Regions from separate parts of the Streptomyces fungicidicus genome, predicted to be linked through region 2. Evidence: riboswitches for the same ligand, from Rfam matches in the RefSeq annotation. Region 2 holds a riboswitch; each other region holds the start of a gene.
The links. Region 2 has a riboswitch for cyclic di-AMP ahead of CNQ36_RS16470 (M23 family metallopeptidase). Riboswitches for the same ligand answer to the same signal wherever they lie in the genome.
Positions count from the first base shown of each region.

Region 1: it holds a riboswitch for cyclic di-AMP, as region 2 does, so the genes downstream of both, CNQ36_RS04875 (C40 family peptidase) here and CNQ36_RS16470 (M23 family metallopeptidase) in region 2, are expected to answer to the same signal.
Region 3: it holds a riboswitch for cyclic di-AMP, as region 2 does, so the genes downstream of both, CNQ36_RS14215 (LysM peptidoglycan-binding domain-containing protein) here and CNQ36_RS16470 (M23 family metallopeptidase) in region 2, are expected to answer to the same signal.
Region 4: it holds a riboswitch for cyclic di-AMP, as region 2 does, so the genes downstream of both, CNQ36_RS21705 (C40 family peptidase) here and CNQ36_RS16470 (M23 family metallopeptidase) in region 2, are expected to answer to the same signal.

Region 1 is NZ_CP023407.1:1,102,062-1,106,504, reverse strand. Features, by position in the region: gene CNQ36_RS04895 (8-amino-7-oxononanoate synthase) at 1-654, shown strand, start outside; gene CNQ36_RS04890 (DUF397 domain-containing protein) at 724-948, opposite strand; gene CNQ36_RS04885 (helix-turn-helix domain-containing protein) at 958-1,818, opposite strand; gene CNQ36_RS04880 (ATP-binding protein) at 2,031-2,510, shown strand; gene CNQ36_RS04875 (C40 family peptidase) at 2,571-3,044, opposite strand; cyclic di-AMP (ydaO/yuaA leader) riboswitch at 3,048-3,237, opposite strand; gene CNQ36_RS04870 (hypothetical protein) at 3,585-3,893, opposite strand; gene CNQ36_RS04865 (ATP-dependent Clp protease proteolytic subunit) at 3,901-4,443, opposite strand, start outside.
Region 2 is NZ_CP023407.1:3,635,842-3,640,284, forward strand. Features, by position in the region: gene trmB (tRNA (guanosine(46)-N7)-methyltransferase TrmB) at 1-632, shown strand, start outside; gene CNQ36_RS16465 (PrsW family intramembrane metalloprotease) at 663-2,018, shown strand; gene CNQ36_RS16470 (M23 family metallopeptidase) at 2,021-3,040, opposite strand; cyclic di-AMP (ydaO/yuaA leader) riboswitch at 3,050-3,206, opposite strand; tRNA gene CNQ36_RS16475 (tRNA-Met) at 3,513-3,586, opposite strand; gene CNQ36_RS16480 (dihydrofolate reductase family protein) at 3,651-4,443, opposite strand, start outside.
Region 3 is NZ_CP023407.1:3,168,386-3,172,828, forward strand. Features, by position in the region: gene CNQ36_RS14205 (FtsB family cell division protein) at 1-24, opposite strand, end outside; gene eno (phosphopyruvate hydratase) at 124-1,404, opposite strand; gene CNQ36_RS14215 (LysM peptidoglycan-binding domain-containing protein) at 1,663-2,373, opposite strand; cyclic di-AMP (ydaO/yuaA leader) riboswitch at 2,378-2,547, opposite strand; gene CNQ36_RS14220 (LysM peptidoglycan-binding domain-containing protein) at 2,753-3,736, opposite strand; gene CNQ36_RS14225 (cytochrome P450 family protein) at 3,935-4,443, opposite strand, start outside.
Region 4 is NZ_CP023407.1:4,708,364-4,712,806, reverse strand. Features, by position in the region: gene pcrA (DNA helicase PcrA) at 1-1,156, opposite strand, end outside; cyclic di-AMP (ydaO/yuaA leader) riboswitch at 1,413-1,571, shown strand; gene CNQ36_RS21705 (C40 family peptidase) at 1,580-2,755, shown strand; gene CNQ36_RS21700 (hypothetical protein) at 2,773-3,126, opposite strand; gene CNQ36_RS21695 (LuxR C-terminal-related transcriptional regulator) at 3,175-3,888, opposite strand; gene CNQ36_RS21690 (ATP-binding protein) at 3,885-4,443, opposite strand, start outside.

The sequences.
Region 1 (4,443 bases), 2.5 Mb from region 2:
GCGGTCGCGGTCTCCGACACGGTGTTCTCGGTGGACGGCGACGCCGCCCCGCTCACCGGGCTCGCGGAGGCGTGCCGGGAGCACGGCGCGGGTCTGGTGCTCGACGACGCGCACGGCCTCGGCGTGCTCGGCGACGGCGGGCGCGGGGCGCCGCACGCGGCGGGACTGGCGGGCGCCGACGACGTCGTCGTGACGGTGACGCTGTCCAAGTCGCTCGGCGGCCAGGGCGGAGCGGTGCTCGGGCCCTCCCGGGTGATCGGCCACCTGGTCAACGCGGCCCGGACGTTCATCTTCGACACGGGACTCGCCCCCGCGGCGGCCGGCGCGGCGCTGGCGGCGCTCCGGCTGCTGCGCCGCGAACCGGCCCGCGCGGCGCGGGCCGGTGAGGTCGCGCGGGAACTGCACACCCGGCTGACGGCCGCGGGCCTGGAAGCGGTGCGTCCGGACGCCGCGGTCGTCTCCGTGCGTGCTCCTTCCCCGGAGCAGGCCGTGCGTTGGGCGGCCGACTGCCGGGCGGCCGGCCTGTCCGTGGGCTGTTTCCGTCCTCCTTCCGTGCCCGACGGCGTGTCACGGCTCAGGCTGACCGCCCGCGCGGACCTGTCCGGGGCGGAGATCGAACGCGCTGTACGGGTGATCGGCGAGACGCGGCCATGAGTCGGCGGGGCACGGCCGTGTGTCGCTCGACGACGGGGTGATCGGTCGGGTGGGCGATCCGGGGTCCGCTCAGCGGACCCCGTTCAGGAACTCCGTCCAGCTGCCCGGTGAGAAGAGCAGCGCGGGCCCGTCCGGGGCCTTGGAGTCGCGCACGGCGAGCAGTCCGGCCAGGGCTCCGGTGGTCGGCCGGGCCGTCTCCACACAGTTGTTCGCCCCCGTGCTGTAGCTGCTGCGCAGCCACCGGGCATCGCGCAGTGCGGGGCTGGAAGGGATGGTCCGAGGCGGTGCGGGCATCGTGCCTCCTTACACGCCGGCTGCGGCACCGGCGATGAAATCCAACGAGTCCTCGGGCGAAAGGGCGTGGATCGAAAGGGCGTTGAAGGCCTCCGAGTAGGCCCGGAGGTCTTCTTTCCGCTCGAGGTGGAGGCTACTCGTCAAGTGGTCGAGAACAACCACATCCAGATCAGAAGTGCGCGAAAATGAAAAGATTACGAAAGGACCTGTCACGCCGATATGCGCACCGGCGGTGAAGGGCAGGACCTGCAGGCGCACCTGGGGCAGCCGGGCCGCCTCGACCAGCCGGTTCAGCTGCCGGGACATCACACCGGGACCGCCGACCTCCCGGCGCAGCACCGCCTCGTCCAGGACCGCGCTCAGCTCCAGCGGCGGCTCCGCCCGCAGCACGTCCTGCCGGGCAAGCCGCACCTCCACCAGCGCGTCCAGCCGTTCCTCCGACGCGCCCTCCAGCGCCGCCTCCGTCACCGCGCGGGCGTACTCCGGCGTCTGCAGCAGTCCGGGAATCACCGTGGTCTCCAGGGTGCGCATCGCGCTGGCCTGCGACTCCAGGCTGATGAAGTCCCGGTAGGTGGGCGGCAGTACGCCCCGGTAGGCGTGCCACCAGTGGTGCCGGCCGCCGTCGTCACCGGAGCCCGAGAGGACCAGCAGCAACTGCCGCAGCTGCGGATCGCCGACACCGTAGACGTCGAGCAGCAGCCGCACGTCGGCCGGTTTCACCCCGCTCGTGCCCGTCTCGATCCGGCTCACCTTCGACTGGTGCCAGCCCGCCAGCCGGGCCGCCTCACCACTGGTGAGGTTGGCCGAGGTGCGCAGCGCGCGCAATTCGGCGCCCAGCTTCCGGCGGCGCACCGCGGGACCGTTCTGCATGGGCTTCTCCTTACTCCTTCCGAGCCGCCCGGATACGCTCTCCCGTCGCAGAGTTCACCGCTTCGGGCGACAGATATATGCATATCTTGGTGGATCGCCGCCCAGCGCCGTGCGGTGATGGCAGTCTGACGACGAACCACCAGTGCGGGACCGTACTCGAACCAGCCGCCCCGTGCCGGACCGCGGTTCCGTGGGAAAGGGACGACGTCGCCATGGCAGACCATCTGGAAGCATCCGTCACTCTGCCGAGCGATCCCGGCTCGGTCTCCGCCGCCCGTGCGCATGTGGTGGGCACGCTGGAGGAATGGGGGATGCCGGCGGACGCGGAACTGTGCGACACCGTCCGGCTGATCGTCTCCGAGCTCGCCACCAACGCGGTGCAGCACACGTTCGGGCAGTCCCCCACGTTCACGGTGGACATCGTCCTGATCCGTGACGAGCGGGTGCACATCGGGGTGACGGACAGCCACCCGGGGTTCCCCAAGCGGCTGCCCGCGGCGGTTCAGCAGGACAACGGCCGCGGGCTGGTCATCATTCGCTGGCTGACCGCGGAGTGCGGCGGCAGGCTGAGGATCCGCCCCACGCGTGAGGGTGGCAAGACGGTCTCGGTGGAGCTCCCGTGGGCCGCCCAGGCCGTCCAGACCGCCCAGGCCGCCGAGACGGTCACGGCGGCGGGCCGGCGGGAGCAGTAGGCGCCCTCTCGTCCACGGACGTCGGGACGGCGGGCCCCTCGGTGCCGCCGCCCCCGCGGATCACCTCACCCGGCCGTACGAGACGCTGCGGGTCCAGATCTTCTGCAGGCGCACCACGTCCCCGGTCTTCGGGGCGTGCCAGATCTTGCCCTTACCCGCGTAGATGCCGACGTGGTAGACGTAGCCGCCCGAGTGGAAGAACACCAGGTCTCCCGCCTTGCGACTCTTGGCGGAGACATGGCGTGTGTGGTTGTACTGCTGGTCGGCGGTGCGCGGCAGCTTCTTGCCCGCCTTCTTGAACGAGTACAGCGTCAGACCGGAGCAGTCGAACCTGTTCGGCCCTATGGCGCCCCACTGGTAGGGGGAGCCCTTCTTGGAAGCGGCGATGTGCAGCGCCTTGGTGGCCAGGCCCGCGGCCGCGGCCTCCGAGGCGGCTCCCGGGACCGCGATGGTGCCGCCCACGGCGGCCAGGGTGAGGGCCGAGGCCGTGCCGGCCCGGGCCATGAGAGACGGGACACGATTGAGCGCAGTCATGCGCAACCCTTCGTCAGCCGCCTGTGAAGGATGACCTGTCGGATTCGGGCTGGCGAAGTGGCCCGGCCGCACGAGTGCGGCTTCACCCCAAGGACTGCTCGGAACTGACGCTCCGGCGGCCCGTCGTGCTTGGGTCCTCCACTCCTGCCGATCCACTCCTGTCGACCCGTCATCCGGGCGGCGGCAGGACTCGGCGTCCGCCCGGATCGCCCCGCCGCGGCGGCGGGGTCTTGTCGTCAGTCAGGGATCTTGGCTCATGGCGCGATCGAAAACCCAACGGAACGGGTGGTTTGTGTTGTTACTCACCACTCATCCGTTCGGGTGGACACCCCACTGTTCGGGGAGTCGGCCGACACCCGGCGGAGTCGCGGACCAGCGGTGGAACGACTCATTCCGGCATTCGGGTGCGCAGGGTGAGCAACTTCGGCGCCCCGAAAACAGCAGGTTCGTCTACGCCGGATGGTGGTAAGCCGTTTGGTCCGTTTCAACCCCGGCCGGGGCGCACCGCCGACCGGGGTCGTCGTGCCGGGTGCGCGCGGGTCAACTGCCGGACTCGGGCGGCAGGGTGACCCGGGCCGTGCGCCGTTCGCCGTCCAGCACCCGCAGGGCCCGGGCCAGCGTGGCGGAGTGCAGCTCGCTCTCGCCGCGCCCGTGCATCAGGGTCAGCGCGTCGCGCAGCGCGATCGCCTTGCCGACCAGCGCCTGGGCGGCACGCAGCCCGCGGTAGGTGTCGCCGCCGAGGGCGGGATTGACCCGGCCGAGCAGGTCGACGGCCTCGAGGTAACGGTCGATCAGCTCGGCCTCCGCGCGGGTCAGCGCGGGCAGCGGAGGCAACTCGGGGGGCAGCACCGGCGGCTCACCTCGCGCCTGAGGCGGGCGAGAGGCTCCTGCGGTGGGGCACGACGCGGTCCGCCAGGCCGTACTCGACCGCCGCCCCGGCGTCGAGGACCGTGTCCCGCTCGATGTCCGCCCGGACCTGTTCCGCGGTGCGGCCGGTGTGGCGGACCAGCATCTCCTCCATCCGGGCCCGGATGCGGTTCAGCTCCTCGGCCTGGATCGCCAGGTCGCTCGTCTGTCCCTCGACGGGCTCCAGGAGGACGGGCTGACGGAGCACGAGGCGGGAGCCGGGCAGTACGAGCCGCTTGCCCGGGGCGCCGGCGGCCAGCAGTAGCGCGGCGGCCCCCTCCGCCTGGCCCAGGCAGACGGTCTCCACGTCGCAGGTGACGTAGCGCAGCGTGTCGTGGATCGCCGACATGGCGTGGAAGGAGCCCCCGGGGGAGTTGATGTACAGCGAGATGTCCTGGTCCGGGGCGTGGTGCTCCAGGTACATGAACTGGGCCATCACATCGTTCGCGGAGGTCTCGTCGATCCGTGTCCCGAGGATGACGATCCGTTCCTG
Region 2 (4,443 bases):
GGCTCTGGCCCGCCTGGGGCTTCGACATCGACGGCAGCCGGCGCCTCGACCTCGCCGAGTTCTTCGGCAACGGCAACCCCGTCGTCCTGGAGATCGGCTTCGGCATGGGCGAGGCGACCGCGGCCATGGCCGCCGCCGACCCGGCCACCAACATCCTCGCCGTGGACGTCCACACCCCCGGCCAGGGCAATCTGCTCAACCTCGCCGACCAGCGCGGGCTGACCAACGTACGGGTCGGCAACGGCGACGCGATCATCCTCCTGCGGGAGATGCTCGCCCCCGGCTCGCTCGGCGGGCTCCGCGTCTACTTCCCCGACCCCTGGCCGAAGAAGCGGCACCACAAGCGTCGGCTGATCCAGCCGGAGTTCCTCACCCTCGCCGCGACCCGTCTCGCACCGGGGGCGGTACTGCACTGCGCCACCGACTGGGAGCCGTACGCGGAGCAGATGCTGGAGGTGCTCACCGCGCACCCCGGCTTCGAGAACACGCAGGCCGACGGCGGTTTCGCGCCGCGTCCCGGGTTCCGGCCGCTCACCCGTTTCGAGGGCCAGGGACTGGAGAAGGGACATGTGGTGAACGACCTGCTCTTCCGGCGCGTACGGCAGGACGAGCAGGCGGAAGACCGAGCCTGATACAGCCCCCGCCTCGTTAGGGTCGATCCCGTGGCCACCAGCCCTCCGCACCCGGCGCGTCCCGGAGCAGCCTCCGGAGGATCACCGCGGCATGCGCACTGGTGGCGGCGGCCCTGGGTGCGCTACGGCGCGCTGATCACGCTGCTCGCCCTGTCCGGCCTTGTGATCCTGGCGCTGGTGCGGGAGCAGACCGGCACACAGGGGTTCCTGGTCGGGCTCGGCCTCGCCGTGCTGCCGGTGCCGCTGCTCGTCGCCGCCTTCCGGTGGCTGGACCGGGTCGAGCCCGGGCCCTGGCGGAATCTGCTGTTCTCCTTCGCCTGGGGGGCGTGCGCGGCGGCGCTGATCGCGATCGTCGCGAACAGCTTCGCGACCCGCTGGATAGCCACCGCGACCGCGGATCCGACCGGCGCCGACACCCTCGGGGCGACGGTCATAGCGCCGGTGGTGGAGGAGTCCGCGAAGGCCGCCGCCGTGCTGCTGGTCTTCCTGTTCCGCAGACGCGACTTCACCGGGATCCTCGACGGCGTGGTGATAGCCGGGGTCACCGCCACCGGCTTCGCGTTCACCGAGAACATCCTCTACCTCGGCACCGCCTTCGGCACCGACCAGATCACCGGCGACAGCGGAGTCGCCTCGGTCACGGCGGCGACCTTCTTCGTGCGCATCGTGATGTCGCCGTTCGCGCACCCCTTGTTCACCGTGCTCACCGGGATCGGTTTCGGCGCCGCCGCGCTGTCCGCGGGCCGCCGGCGGGTGCGCCGGATGCTGCTGCCGCTGGGCGGGCTGCTCCTCGCGATGGGCATGCACGCACTGTGGAACGGCTCGTCGACGCTCGGCCGGTACGGCTTCTTCGCGGTGTACGCGGCGTTCATGGTGCCGGCGTTCGGGGTGCTGACCTGGCTGATGGTGTGGACGCGGCAGCGTGAGCTGCGGACCGTGCGGGAGGAACTGCCCGCGTACGCGGCCGCCGGGTGGCTCGGCCCGGCGGAGCCGTTCGCGCTGGGCTCGATGCGGGCGCGGCGCGTCGCCCGGCAGTACGCGCGCCGGTACGGCGGGAAGGCGGCGGCACGCTCGGTCGCCGCCTACGAGGCGTACGCGACGTCGCTGGCGTTCCTGCGGCACCGGGGGCGGCTCGGGCGGGCCGGGCCGGACTTCGTCACACGGGAACGGGAGCTGCTGCTGGAGCTGTGGCACCGGCGGGCCCCGGCCCGTCCGGCGCTGGAGCACGCCGCCCGCGCCACCGCGCCACCCGTACCGCTCACGGCGGCGCCGTGGGCGGTGTACGGGGGACACGCGGGGCACGCGGGATACGGGCACGGCTACGGCTACGGCTACGGCCATCCGTACGCGGGGCACGCCCCGCACACACCCGACCGGCAGCCCTGACGTCAGACGGTGAGGCCCTTGCCGCGCAGCCAGGCCAGCGGGTCGATGCCCGAGGAGGAGCCGCCGGGGTGCACCTCGAGGTGGAGGTGGGCGCCGGTGACGTTGCCGGTGGCGCCGACGCGGCCGATCACATCGCCGGTGTTGACCTTCTGGCCGACGCTGACGCTGATGGACGACTGGTGGGCGTACCAGATCTCGGTGCCGTCCTCGAGGGTCAGCACGGTCTTGTAGCCGTAGGAGCCGTCCCAGCCGGCGGAGGTGATCGTGCCGGTGTGGACGGCCTTGAGCAGCGTGCCCGTGGGGGCGGCGAAGTCGAGGCCGGTGTGGTAGCCGGAGGACCAGTAGGCGCCGGCCTGGCCGAAGGTGGAGGAGAGGGTGTACGAGGAGGTCGGCACCGCGTACTGCCTGGCCAGCTCGGCGAGGCGCTCGGCCTCGGCCTTCTTCGCGGCTTCCTCCTCCGCCTTCTTCTTGGCGGCGGCGGCCTTGGCCTTGGCTTCCTTCTCCGCCTTGGCGGCGGCGTCGGCGGCCGCCTTCTCGGCGGCGGCGACGGCCTCGGCCTCGGCCTGGGTCTCGGCCTGGTCCTGCTGCTGCTCGACCTGCGCCATGATCCGGGCGCGCAGCGCCTCACCGGCGTCGGCGGTGCCCTGCTCGTTGTCGGCGGTGGTCATGCCGATGCTGCTGAGGGGGGTGGCCGAGCCCTTGGGGGTTTCCTCGTCGGAGAGGAGGGAACCCACGCTGGGAAGGTCCGGGACGGAGATCGAGACCGGGGGCTTGCCGGTCTGGGCGCTGGCCATGCCGCCGGCGCCGACGGCCGCTATGACACCGACGCCCAGCACGGTGGAGCTGCGGGCGAGTCCTCCGCCGCGCTGCTTGGAGACGCGGTGCCGGCCCCGTACGGGGCGGAGCGTCTCCGCGGTGGGGTTCCACTCCTCGAAGGGGCCCTCGTCGGTGCTTGCCGCGCCGTAGGCGAAGGTGTCGCTCGGCTTGAAGGGGGCCTCGGGGGCAGGCGGGTTGGACGCCACGTGGGCGCACTCCTTTCCTTCCTTCGCCTACCGGGTTAGCTGACGGGTTCGGAGCAGGAAGGTCTCCTACGCGCGTATACGTGCCGTGTCGCCACGGCGGTATCCGCGTGATTCACCCCAAGTGGTGGTTCCCCGGTTCCCTTGCGGGATTCGGCGCGTGCGCACGGAGCCGACTTCTGTGACGGCTGGGACGACCGCGCTGCGTTATCGAACGTTAATAGACGCGAGGGCGTGATTCCAAGCTGTTCCCCTTGATCATTAACGAATCCCGGGGGGACTTAAGCGTCACCGACGGTCAAAAACGGGCGAGTTGACCGCACCTCGAACGACATCGAGAAACTGACGGTGTGTCAGTTGTTATGCGCTGCGAGACGCTCCGCTCACGCTGGGTGAGAGTGAAGGGAAAGGGTGGAGGGGGAGGGGAAAACACCGAGGGCCGGAATCCTTATGGATTCCGGCCCTCGGCCTTCAGTAGCGGGGACAGGATTTGAACCTGCGACCTCTGGGTTATGAGCCCAGCGAGCTACCGAGCTGCTCCACCCCGCGTCGGTAGACACCAGTGTACGCCATGCGCGGGACATGCCGCACACCCATTACCGGCGGGCCCGTCTCAGCGGCCGAGCAGATGGCCGTTGGGCGCCTTGGCGCGGTCCTCGTGCTCGGGCAGCACCACGACGGTGGCGCCCCCGGACTCCAGTACGCCGCTGCCGTCGGCGCCCTCGACGAAGGTGTCCGGCTCCCGCCAGGCCGTGACCACCCGCCGCACCCCCGCGTCCAGGATCAGCCGGACGCAGGACGCGGGGCGGGACGCTCGGCGGGCGCACGGCTCCAGGCTGGAGTACACGGTGGCGGTGGCGAGCCGGGGGTCCGTGGGATCGGCCTTGGCGAGCGCCGCCTCCTCCGCGTGCACCACCGGGTCCCCGCCCTCCCGGGAGTGACCGCGCGCCAGCTCCGTGCCGTCGGCGGCCACGACGACCGCGCCCACGCTGAACGCCGTCGCGGACGGCGGGCACAGGGCGGCCAGCTCGCAGGCCAGGGCCAGCCAGTGGTGGTCGGCGGCGGACGGCAGCGGGCCGGTGCCGGGGGCGGTGGGCTCGTAGCGCATCAGGACGACGTCGCCGACCTGGCGGGTCCCGGTCAGCCGCAGCCTGCCGCCCTGGTAGGCGCCGGGGCCGAAGAGGCGGGGGGCCTCCGGGTCGCCCACGAACAGCGGGGCGACGGCGAGCTGCAGTTCGTCGGCGAGGCCCTGGGTGATCAGCTGGGTGTGGATCAGTCCGCCGCCCTCGACCATGAGCCGCCGGACCCCGCGCGCGGCGTGCAGATGCTCCAGCAGCCGCCGCCAGTCCAGTTCGGCGCCGAGCGGGACGACGTCGGCGGCGATCCCCAGGACGCGGGCCCGCTCG
Region 3 (4,443 bases), 470 kb from region 2:
ACGGTCCCGGTCCTTGACCGCCATGTTCCGCCTCCGGTTCACCTGCTTACGCGCGTACGTCCCCGCACACGGTACGGGACCGGGTACGGGGACGTACGTACGACGCCGCCTCTACGGGGCAGGTCAGCCCTTGAACCGCGGGAAGGCGCTGCGGCCGGCGTACACCGCGGCGTCGTCGAGGATCTCCTCGATGCGCAGCAGCTGGTTGTACTTGGCGACGCGCTCGGAGCGGGCCGGGGCGCCGGTCTTGATCTGGCCGCAGTTGGTGGCGACGGCGAGGTCGGCGATGGTGACGTCCTCGGTCTCGCCGGAGCGGTGCGACATCATGCACTTGAAGCCGTTGCGCTGGGCCAGCTCGACGGCGTCCAGGGTCTCGGTCAGCGAGCCGATCTGGTTGACCTTGACCAGCAGGGCGTTGGCGGCGCCCTCGTCGATGCCGCGGGCGAGGCGCTCGGGGTTGGTGACGAACAGGTCGTCGCCGACGAGCTGGACCTTGTCACCGAGCTTGGCGGTGATGGTCTTCCAGCCCTCCCAGTCGTCCTCGAACAGCGGGTCCTCGATGGAGACCAGCGGGTACGCCTCGACGAGCTCGGCGTAGTACTCGGTCATCTCGGCCGCCGAGCGCTCCTTGCCCTCGAAGGTGTAGACGCCGTCCTTGTAGAACTCGGACGCGGCCACGTCGAGGGCCAGGGCGATCTGCTCGCCGGGGGTGTAGCCGGCCTCCTTGACGGCCTCGAGGATGAGGTCGAGGGCCTCGCGGTTGGAGCCGAGGTTCGGGGCGAAGCCGCCCTCGTCGCCGAGGCCGGTGGCCAGGCCCTTGCTCTTCAGGACCTTCTTGAGGGTGTGGTAGACCTCGGTGCCCCAGCGCAGCGCCTCGGAGAAGGACTCCGCGCCGATCGGCGCGATCATGAACTCCTGGATGTCCACGTTGGAGTCGGCGTGCGAGCCGCCGTTCAGGATGTTCATCATCGGCACCGGCAGCAGGTGCGCGTTCGGGCCGCCCAGGTAGCGGAAGAGCGGGAGGTCGCTGGCCTCGGAGGCGGCGTGGGCGACGGCGAGCGAGACGCCGAGGATGGCGTTGGCGCCGAGGGAGCCCTTGTTGTCGGTGGCGTCCAGGTCGAACATCGCCTGGTCGATCAGGCGCTGCTCGGTGGCGTCGTAGCCGACGAGCTCCGGGCCGATCTGCTCGATGACGGCCAGGACGGCCTTCTCGACACCCTTGCCCAGGTAACGGTTGGCATCGCCGTCACGGAGTTCGATGGCCTCGAAGGCACCGGTGGAGGCGCCGGACGGGACGGCGGCACGACCCGTGCTGCCGTCGTCGAGGCCGACCTCGACCTCGACCGTGGGGTTGCCTCGGGAGTCCAGGATTTCCCGGGCTACGACGACGTCGATGGACGGCACGAGCATCTCCTTCATGGATGTGACGCGGGTGAGCAGGGCCACGGCGGGTCCTGCGAGACCGAGCCTAACCGGCTCCGGGCGATCGGCCATCCGGCCACCCGCCCCGTGGACAGAACCGAGAGTAAATTGTTTCCGGACGGAACAAAGCAGTTTTCGGGAAACCCGCGCGGAACCCGGTCCGGTCCCGACATGAGAACCCCGCCCCGGTGCGTACGGGGGAAGACGCACCGGGGCGGGGAGCAGGGGGACCGCTGCCGCTTACTTCAGGTGCAGCTGCTGGCCCGGGAAGATGAGGTCGGCGTCGTCGACGATGTCGTCGTTCAGCTCGAAGAGCTTGGCCCAGCCGCCCTTGACGTCGTGCTCCTTGGCGATCGAGCTCAGGGTGTCGCCCTTGAGGACCTTGTACTCGCCGTCGCCCTTCTCGACCTTCTTGCCGGTCGGGGTGGTGACGGTCTTCTGCTCGGCCTTCGGCTCGGCCTGCTTCTCGGCGGCCGGGCGCTCGGCGGAGCGGGAGGCCTTCTGCTCGGTCTCACGGGTCTCGGTGGAGCCGGAGCCCTGCGAGGAGCCGGAGCCGTTGGAGGAGGAGCCGCTGTAGGCCGCGCCGGACAGGCCGGTGCCGCAGACCGGCCAGGCGCCCTTGCCCTGGCCCGCGAGGACCTTCTCGGCTATCTCGATCTGCTGGGCCTTGCTGGCCTGGTCGGCGGAGGCGGCGTACTGGGTGCCGCCGTACGCGGCCCAGGTGGAGGCCGAGAACTGCAGACCGCCGTAGTAGCCGTTGCCGGTGTTGATGGACCAGTTGCCGCCGGACTCGCACTGGGCGACGGCGTCCCACTCGGAGGCGGTGGCGGCGGAGGCGTTGCCGGCCGCCATCAGCGGGGCGGCGACGGCGGCGGAGGCGACGCCGGCCACGGCGAGCGCGCGGGTGGCCTTGGACGGACGACGGTGCTTGCCCTTGGTGGAAAACAGCATGCTGGGATCCCCTCACCGACGCCTGCGAGGTGAGCTGTCGGGTTCGGGCCGGTTGAGTTGCCCGGCCGCGCCCCTCCCGGGACACGGCTTCACCCCAAGCCGGATCCGGCGTCAACTGCCCGGACTCGGCGCTTACCTTGGGTCCCCCGCTCCTGCCTACGGCGCATTACGCGACGACTGTTCCCGTGCTGCCACTGGCAGGATTCGGCGTGGCGGCAGCCGGGGCCCGCGATGGCGAGCGGTCACGACCGTAGACACGCGATCCGCGGAATATCAAAGACGATCAGGGCTTCTGAGACCTATATCTCACAGTCTTTAAACCGGACATTCAGCGCGAACCATGACGCCAACTGCCGCCGCCGTCAGGCCCTTTCGGGCGTCACTTTTCGCCCGGTTCGACCCCGACCTCAAGCTCCTGACCGGGCAGGATGAGGTCCGGGTCGACGCCGACGACCTGCTCGTTCACGGCGTAGAGCGAGCGCCATCCGCCCTTGAGCTCAAGGGAGTCGGCGATGAACGAGAGGCTGTCGCCGGTGCGCACGGTGTACGAGCCGTCGGCGGCGTCGCGCGAGGCGTCCGCGCCGCGGGAGGCATGCCGTCCGGACGATCCCGGCGCACGGTCCCCGCCGTCACCCTCCTCGGCGCTCACGCCGCGATGACGGCCGTTGCCCGTGTCCTCACCGTCGACGGCCCCCGAAGAACCGGTACTCTGCCCCGACTTGTCCGACTCGTCACTCTTCGGCGCGTTCGAGGCGGAGGGGGAGGCGCCGGATCCCCCGTCGGAGGCGGTGTCCGAATCCTTGCCGGAATCGCTTGACTTGTCGGACTTGGCCGAATCGCCGGCGACGCTCTCGTCATCGGACGAACCGGAGGAAGGGGAGGATTCGCTGGAGTCGGACGATCTGGATGAGTCGGAGGAATCGGATGAGCCGGACCCACTCTTCGTCGAGTCCTCCGACACGCCGGTGTCGATGTCGGCCGATGCCGAGCCCTGCTCCAGGCCCGAGAGCAGCCCGCAGGTGCGCCACGCGCCGACCCCCTGGTCGGCGAGGATCTTCTCGGCCACGGCTATCTGCTGGCCGCGGCTGGCCTGGTCGGCGCTGGGCGCGAAGTCCAGGCCGCCGTAGTTCTCCCAGTCGTCCTGGGTCAACTGCAGTCCGCCGTAGTAACCGTTGCCGGTGTTCTGGCTCCAGGAGCCGCCGCTCTCGCACTCGGCGACCCGGTCCCAGGTGGCGCCGTCGGCCGCGCTCGCGCTGCCTGCCCCGAGGAGGGGGATCGCGATGGCGGAGCCGGTCACTCCGGCCGCGACGAGGAGAGCCGGAGCCTGGCGGGGGCGACGGTGCCGACCGTTCCCGGAGAGCATGCGGAGACCTTTCGCGAGACAGCAATGACGGTGCGGCGAGTCGGAGTACGAGCCACCACACTTGATGGGTGAACGTATCGGCAGTCGATCACTTGTCACAAGTTCATGCCGCGCAGATCACGTGAAGATCACAGACATGAGGGCGTGTCATGTTTGCGCTGGTCCGTTGGCGGGCAGGGCGGACGGCCGCCCGGTCCGTCACGTCCGCGGCGGGGTGAACTCCACGGGCAGCGTGCGCAGTCCGCGCATGATGAGCCCGCCGCGCCAGCGGAGCTCGGCGGGATCCGCGGCGAGCCGCAGGTCCGGGAGGCGGGTCAGCAGGGTGGCGAGCGCGGTCTGGCCCTCCAGCCGGGCCAGCGGGGCGCCCAGGCAGTAGTGGATGCCGTGGCCGTACCCCAGGTGCTGGTTGTCGCGCCGGCCGAGGTCGAGCAGGTCCGGGTCGGCGAACCGCTCCGGGTCCCGGTCCGCCGCCGCCAGCACGACGAGGACGGGGTCGCCGGCCGCGATGCGCTGCCCGCCGAGGGTGACGGGCTCGGTGGCGAACCGCCAGGTGGCGAGCTCCACGGGGCCGTCGTAGCGCAGGAGCTCCTCGACGCCGGTCTCCAGGAGTCCGTGGTCCCCGGCGGCGAGACCCCGCTGCAGCCGCTCGCGCTCGCCGGGATGGGTGAGCAGGGCGTAGGTGCCGTTGCCGATGAGGTTGACGGTGG
Region 4 (4,443 bases), 1.1 Mb from region 2:
GGTTCTTGGGGCGGCGCGACTCGTTGCGCTCGATGACGGCGTTGGCGGCGCTCAGGATGGTCTGGGTGGAGCGGTAGTTCTGCTCCAGCAGGATCGTCGTCGCGTCCGGGTAGTCCTCCTCGAACTGGAGGATGTTGCGGATCGTCGCGCCCCGGAAGGCGTAGATCGACTGGTCGGCGTCGCCCACCACGCACAGCTCGGCGGGCGGCACCTCGGCCTCCGGCGGTACGTCGACGGGGTGCTCCACGGTGCCGACGAGCTCGCGGACCAGGGAGTACTGGGCGTGGTTGGTGTCCTGGTACTCGTCGACCAGGACGTGCCGGAAGCGGCGGCGGTAGTGCTCGGCGACGTCCGGGAAGGCGCGGAGCAGGTTGACCGTCGTCATGATCAGGTCGTCGAAGTCGAGCGCGTTCGCCTCGCGCAGCCGCGACTGGTAGAGCGCGTAGGCCTGGGCGAGGGTCTTCTCGAAACCGTCGGCGGCCTGGGCCGCGAAGTCCTCCTCGTCGATCAGCTCGTTCTTCAGGTTGCTGATCTTGGCGCTGAAGGACTTCGGCGGGAAGCGCTTGGGATCGAGGTCCAGGTCACGGCAGACCAGGGCCATCAGCCGCTTGGAGTCGGCGGCGTCGTAGATCGAGAACGACGACGTGAACCCGAGTCTCTTGCTCTCGCGGCGCAGGATGCGCACACACGCGCTGTGGAACGTCATGACCCACATGGCGTTGGCCCGCGGGCCGACGAGCTGCTCGACGCGCTCCTTCATCTCGCCCGCGGCCTTGTTGGTGAAGGTGATCGCGAGGATCTGGCCCGGGTGCACGTGCCGCTCGGCCAGCAGGTGGGCGATGCGGTGGGTGAGCACCCGGGTCTTGCCGGAGCCGGCGCCGGCCACGATGAGCAGCGGGGAGCCGGAGTGCACGACGGCGGCACGCTGGTTGTCGTTCAGCCCCTCGAGGAGCGCGGCGGCGTCGAGCACCGGGCGCGGGGCGCCGTCCCTGTAGTAGGCGTCCCTTTCCGGCGGCACGTCGAACTTCCCGCCGAACAGGTCGTCCGGAACCTGCTCCGGCACGTGCTCGTCCTCGGGCGGCGGCGGGGGCTCGTCCGCGGGGCCCCGCTGGGCCTGGAGGTCCGCCAGGAAGCTGTCGTCAAAGAGGCTGCTCATCGCTCTCCGAGTCTAGGGTGCCCCACCGACAACCCGGGGCCGCCCCGGAAACATCCCCGGGATTCCGGCGGGCCGGCCGGGGCGGGCACCCTCCAGCACCGCGGCCTCACCCTGAGTGACCGGGAAGATCAGGTCACGAAAATGTATCGGGCATATCACCCATCAACCTTCACAGGGGCCACACGAGTTGGCTACGGTGCGGGCGGGCCGCTCGACCCCCACCGGCGAACGTCGCCGGGCCGCGCGGCCTCCGCCGAGTCCGTCCCTGCCCACCGCGGCAGCCGGAGCCGGGGACCCACCGAGACCTTGGGGTGAATCGGCCCACTCCCTCACGGAGCGGCCGTAGGGCAACCCTTCCGAAGCACCACCCGCCCGAACCCGACAGCTAACCCGGTAGGCGGAGTATGGAAGGAGTCGCCTCCCTTGGCGTCGCACCGCAAGTCGCGCACCCCCGGCCCGCGCGTGGCAGGCATACGGACCCCGGTCCTCGCCACGGCCGCGCTGACCTCCGTGGCCCTGTTGTCCCAGACGGCCAACGCCGCCCCCACGGACGACGACAGGCCGAGCCTGGAGGAGGTCGAGAAGAAGGTCGGCGACCTCTACCGGCAGGCCGAGTCGGCGACCGAGAAGTACAACGCGGCCAAGGAGAAGACCGCGAAGCAGCGCAAGCAGGTGGACACGCTCCTCGACGACGTGGCCAAGCGCACGCAGAAGCTCAACGAGGCGCGGGAGGAACTGGGCTCCTTCGCGGCCGCCCAGTACCGGACCGGCGCCGGCATCCCCGACACCGCGACCTTCCTCCTCGCGGACACGCCCCAGGACATCTTCGACCAGAGCCAGCTGATGGACCGGATGACCGGCCGCCAGAAGGTCGCGGTCGACGACTACGTCACCCAGCAGTCCGAGACGATGAAGAAGCGCCAGGAGGCCACCGAGAGCCTCGAGACGCTCACCGAGTCCCAGGGCGACCTGAAGACGGCCAAGGCCACCGTCCAGAAGAAGCTCGGCGACGCGCGTGAGCTGATGGCGAAGCTGACCGCCGAGGAGAAGGCGCGGCTCGCGGCGATCGAGAAGAAGAAGCAGCAGGAGGCCGCCCGCAAGGCCGCCGAGCTGGCACGCCAGCAGGCGGAGCGGCAGAAGGCGCAGGAGGAGGCCGCTCAGCAGGAGAGCGGCACCTCGGGCTCGTCGGAGTCCTCCGGCTCGGGCACCTCACCGTCGACGTCGACGGACTCCTCGTACGCCGCCAAGGCCGAGAAGGCGATCGCCTTCGCCCGCGCGCAGATCGGCAAGCCGTACGTCTGGGGCGCCACCGGCCCCGGCTCCTACGACTGCTCCGGCCTCACCCAGGCCGCCTGGAAGGCCGCCGGCGTCACCCTGCCGCGCACCACCTACGACCAGGTCGACGCCGGCACGACGGTCCCCGTCTCCCAGGCCCAGCCCGGCGACCTGGTCTTCTTCTACGACGACATCACCCATGTGGGCATCTACATCGGCAACGGCATGATGATCCACGCCCCGAAGCCCGGCGCGTACGTCCGCGAGGAGTCGGTCTACTACGACGGGGAGTCCTCGATCCACAGCATCGTGCGCCCGGCCTGATCAGCGCCGGGCGGCGCTCACGTCCAGAGCACCGCGATGAAGACGTTCACCGTGGTCAGCAGTCCGACCAGGCCGAACAGGCGCTTGTCCACCGTCTCCTCGTCGCGCTTCACATAGACCAGGCCGAGGATCACGATCAGCAGGGCCAGCTTCACGCCGATCTTGATGTTGTCGACGGAGTAGTCCTGGGCCTGGTTGAGGCCGACCAGGACCACTCCGGTGACCAGCATCGTCAGGGCGCCGTGCAGCATCGCGGGGACGAAGCGGGCGGTGCCCTTCCCCATCGCCTTCATCTGGGTGAGGAAGCCGCCGAGGAGCGAGGCGATGCCGATGATGTGCAGACCGACGAAGAGGTGGATGAGTACGTCCATGGGGCCGGAGCCTAGCCAGCGGCCCCGCCCCCTCCGACACCGGCCCGGTCAGACCAGTCGCCGCGCCGTCGCCCAGCGGGTCAGCTCGTGGCGGTTGGACAGCTGGAGCTTGCGCAGCACCGCCGAGACGTGCGACTCGACCGTCTTCACCGAGATGAACAGCTGCTTGGCGATCTCCTTGTACGCGTAGCCGCGGGCGATCAGCCGCAGCACCTCCCGCTCGCGCTGGGTGAGACGGTCGAGGTCCTCGTCGACCGGCGGGGCGTCGGTCGACGCGAAGGCGTCGAGGACGAAGCCGGCCAGCCGCGGCGAGAAGACGGCGTCCCCCTCCTGCACCCGGAAGATCGAGTCGACCAGATCGGTCCCGGTGATCGTCTTGGTCACATAGCCCCGGGCGCCGCCCCGGATCACGCCGATCACGTCCTCCGCCGCGTCCGACACGGACAGGGCGAGGAAACGGACCGGCCGCTCGGCGTCGCTCATCAACGGGGCGCAGCGGCGCAGCACTTCGACACCGCCGCCACCGGGCAGGTGGACGTCCAGCAGGACCACCTCGGGCCGGGTCGCGGTGATGACGGTGACGGCCTGGTCGACGTCGGCGGCCTCACCCACCACCTCGACGCCCGTCTGGCCGGTCTGGCCTATCTCGGCCTGGACGCCCGTGCGGAACATGCGGTGGTCGTCCACGAGGACGACTCGCACATGACGCCCGGCGGCGCTCCCCGCCGGCTCCGTTCCGTTCGCCTCGGTCGGCTCGCTCATGACGTCTTCTCCGCCCTCTCCATCTCCAGCTCGACCTCCGTGCCGCCGTCCGGCACCGCGCGCAGCCGCGCCGTGCCGCCGTTGCGCTCCATGCGGCCGATGATCGATTCCCTGACGCCCATGCGGTCGGCGGGTATCGAGTCCAGATCGAAGCCGGGGCCCCGGTCACGGACGGACACGAAGACCTTCTTCCCCTCGACTTCGGCGTAGACCTGCACCGCGCCTCCCTCGCCACCGTACTTGGCGGCGTTGACCATCGCTTCGCGTCCGGCCTGCATCTGCGCGCTTATTCTCTCGTCGAGCGGGCAGTCGCCGACGACCACGACCTCTATGGGGACGCCGTGCTTGTCCTCGACCTCGGCGGCGTTGCGCTTCACGGCCTCGGCGAGGGTGGCGGGCTCGTCGTCCTCGTCCTTGCCGTTGCCCTCCGGTTTGTAGAGCCAGGCGCGCAGGTCGCGTTCCTGGGCGCGGGCCAGTCGGCGCACCTCGCCCGCGTTGTCGGCGTTGCGCTGTATCAGGGTGAGGGTGTGCAGGACCGAGTCGTGGACGTGGGCG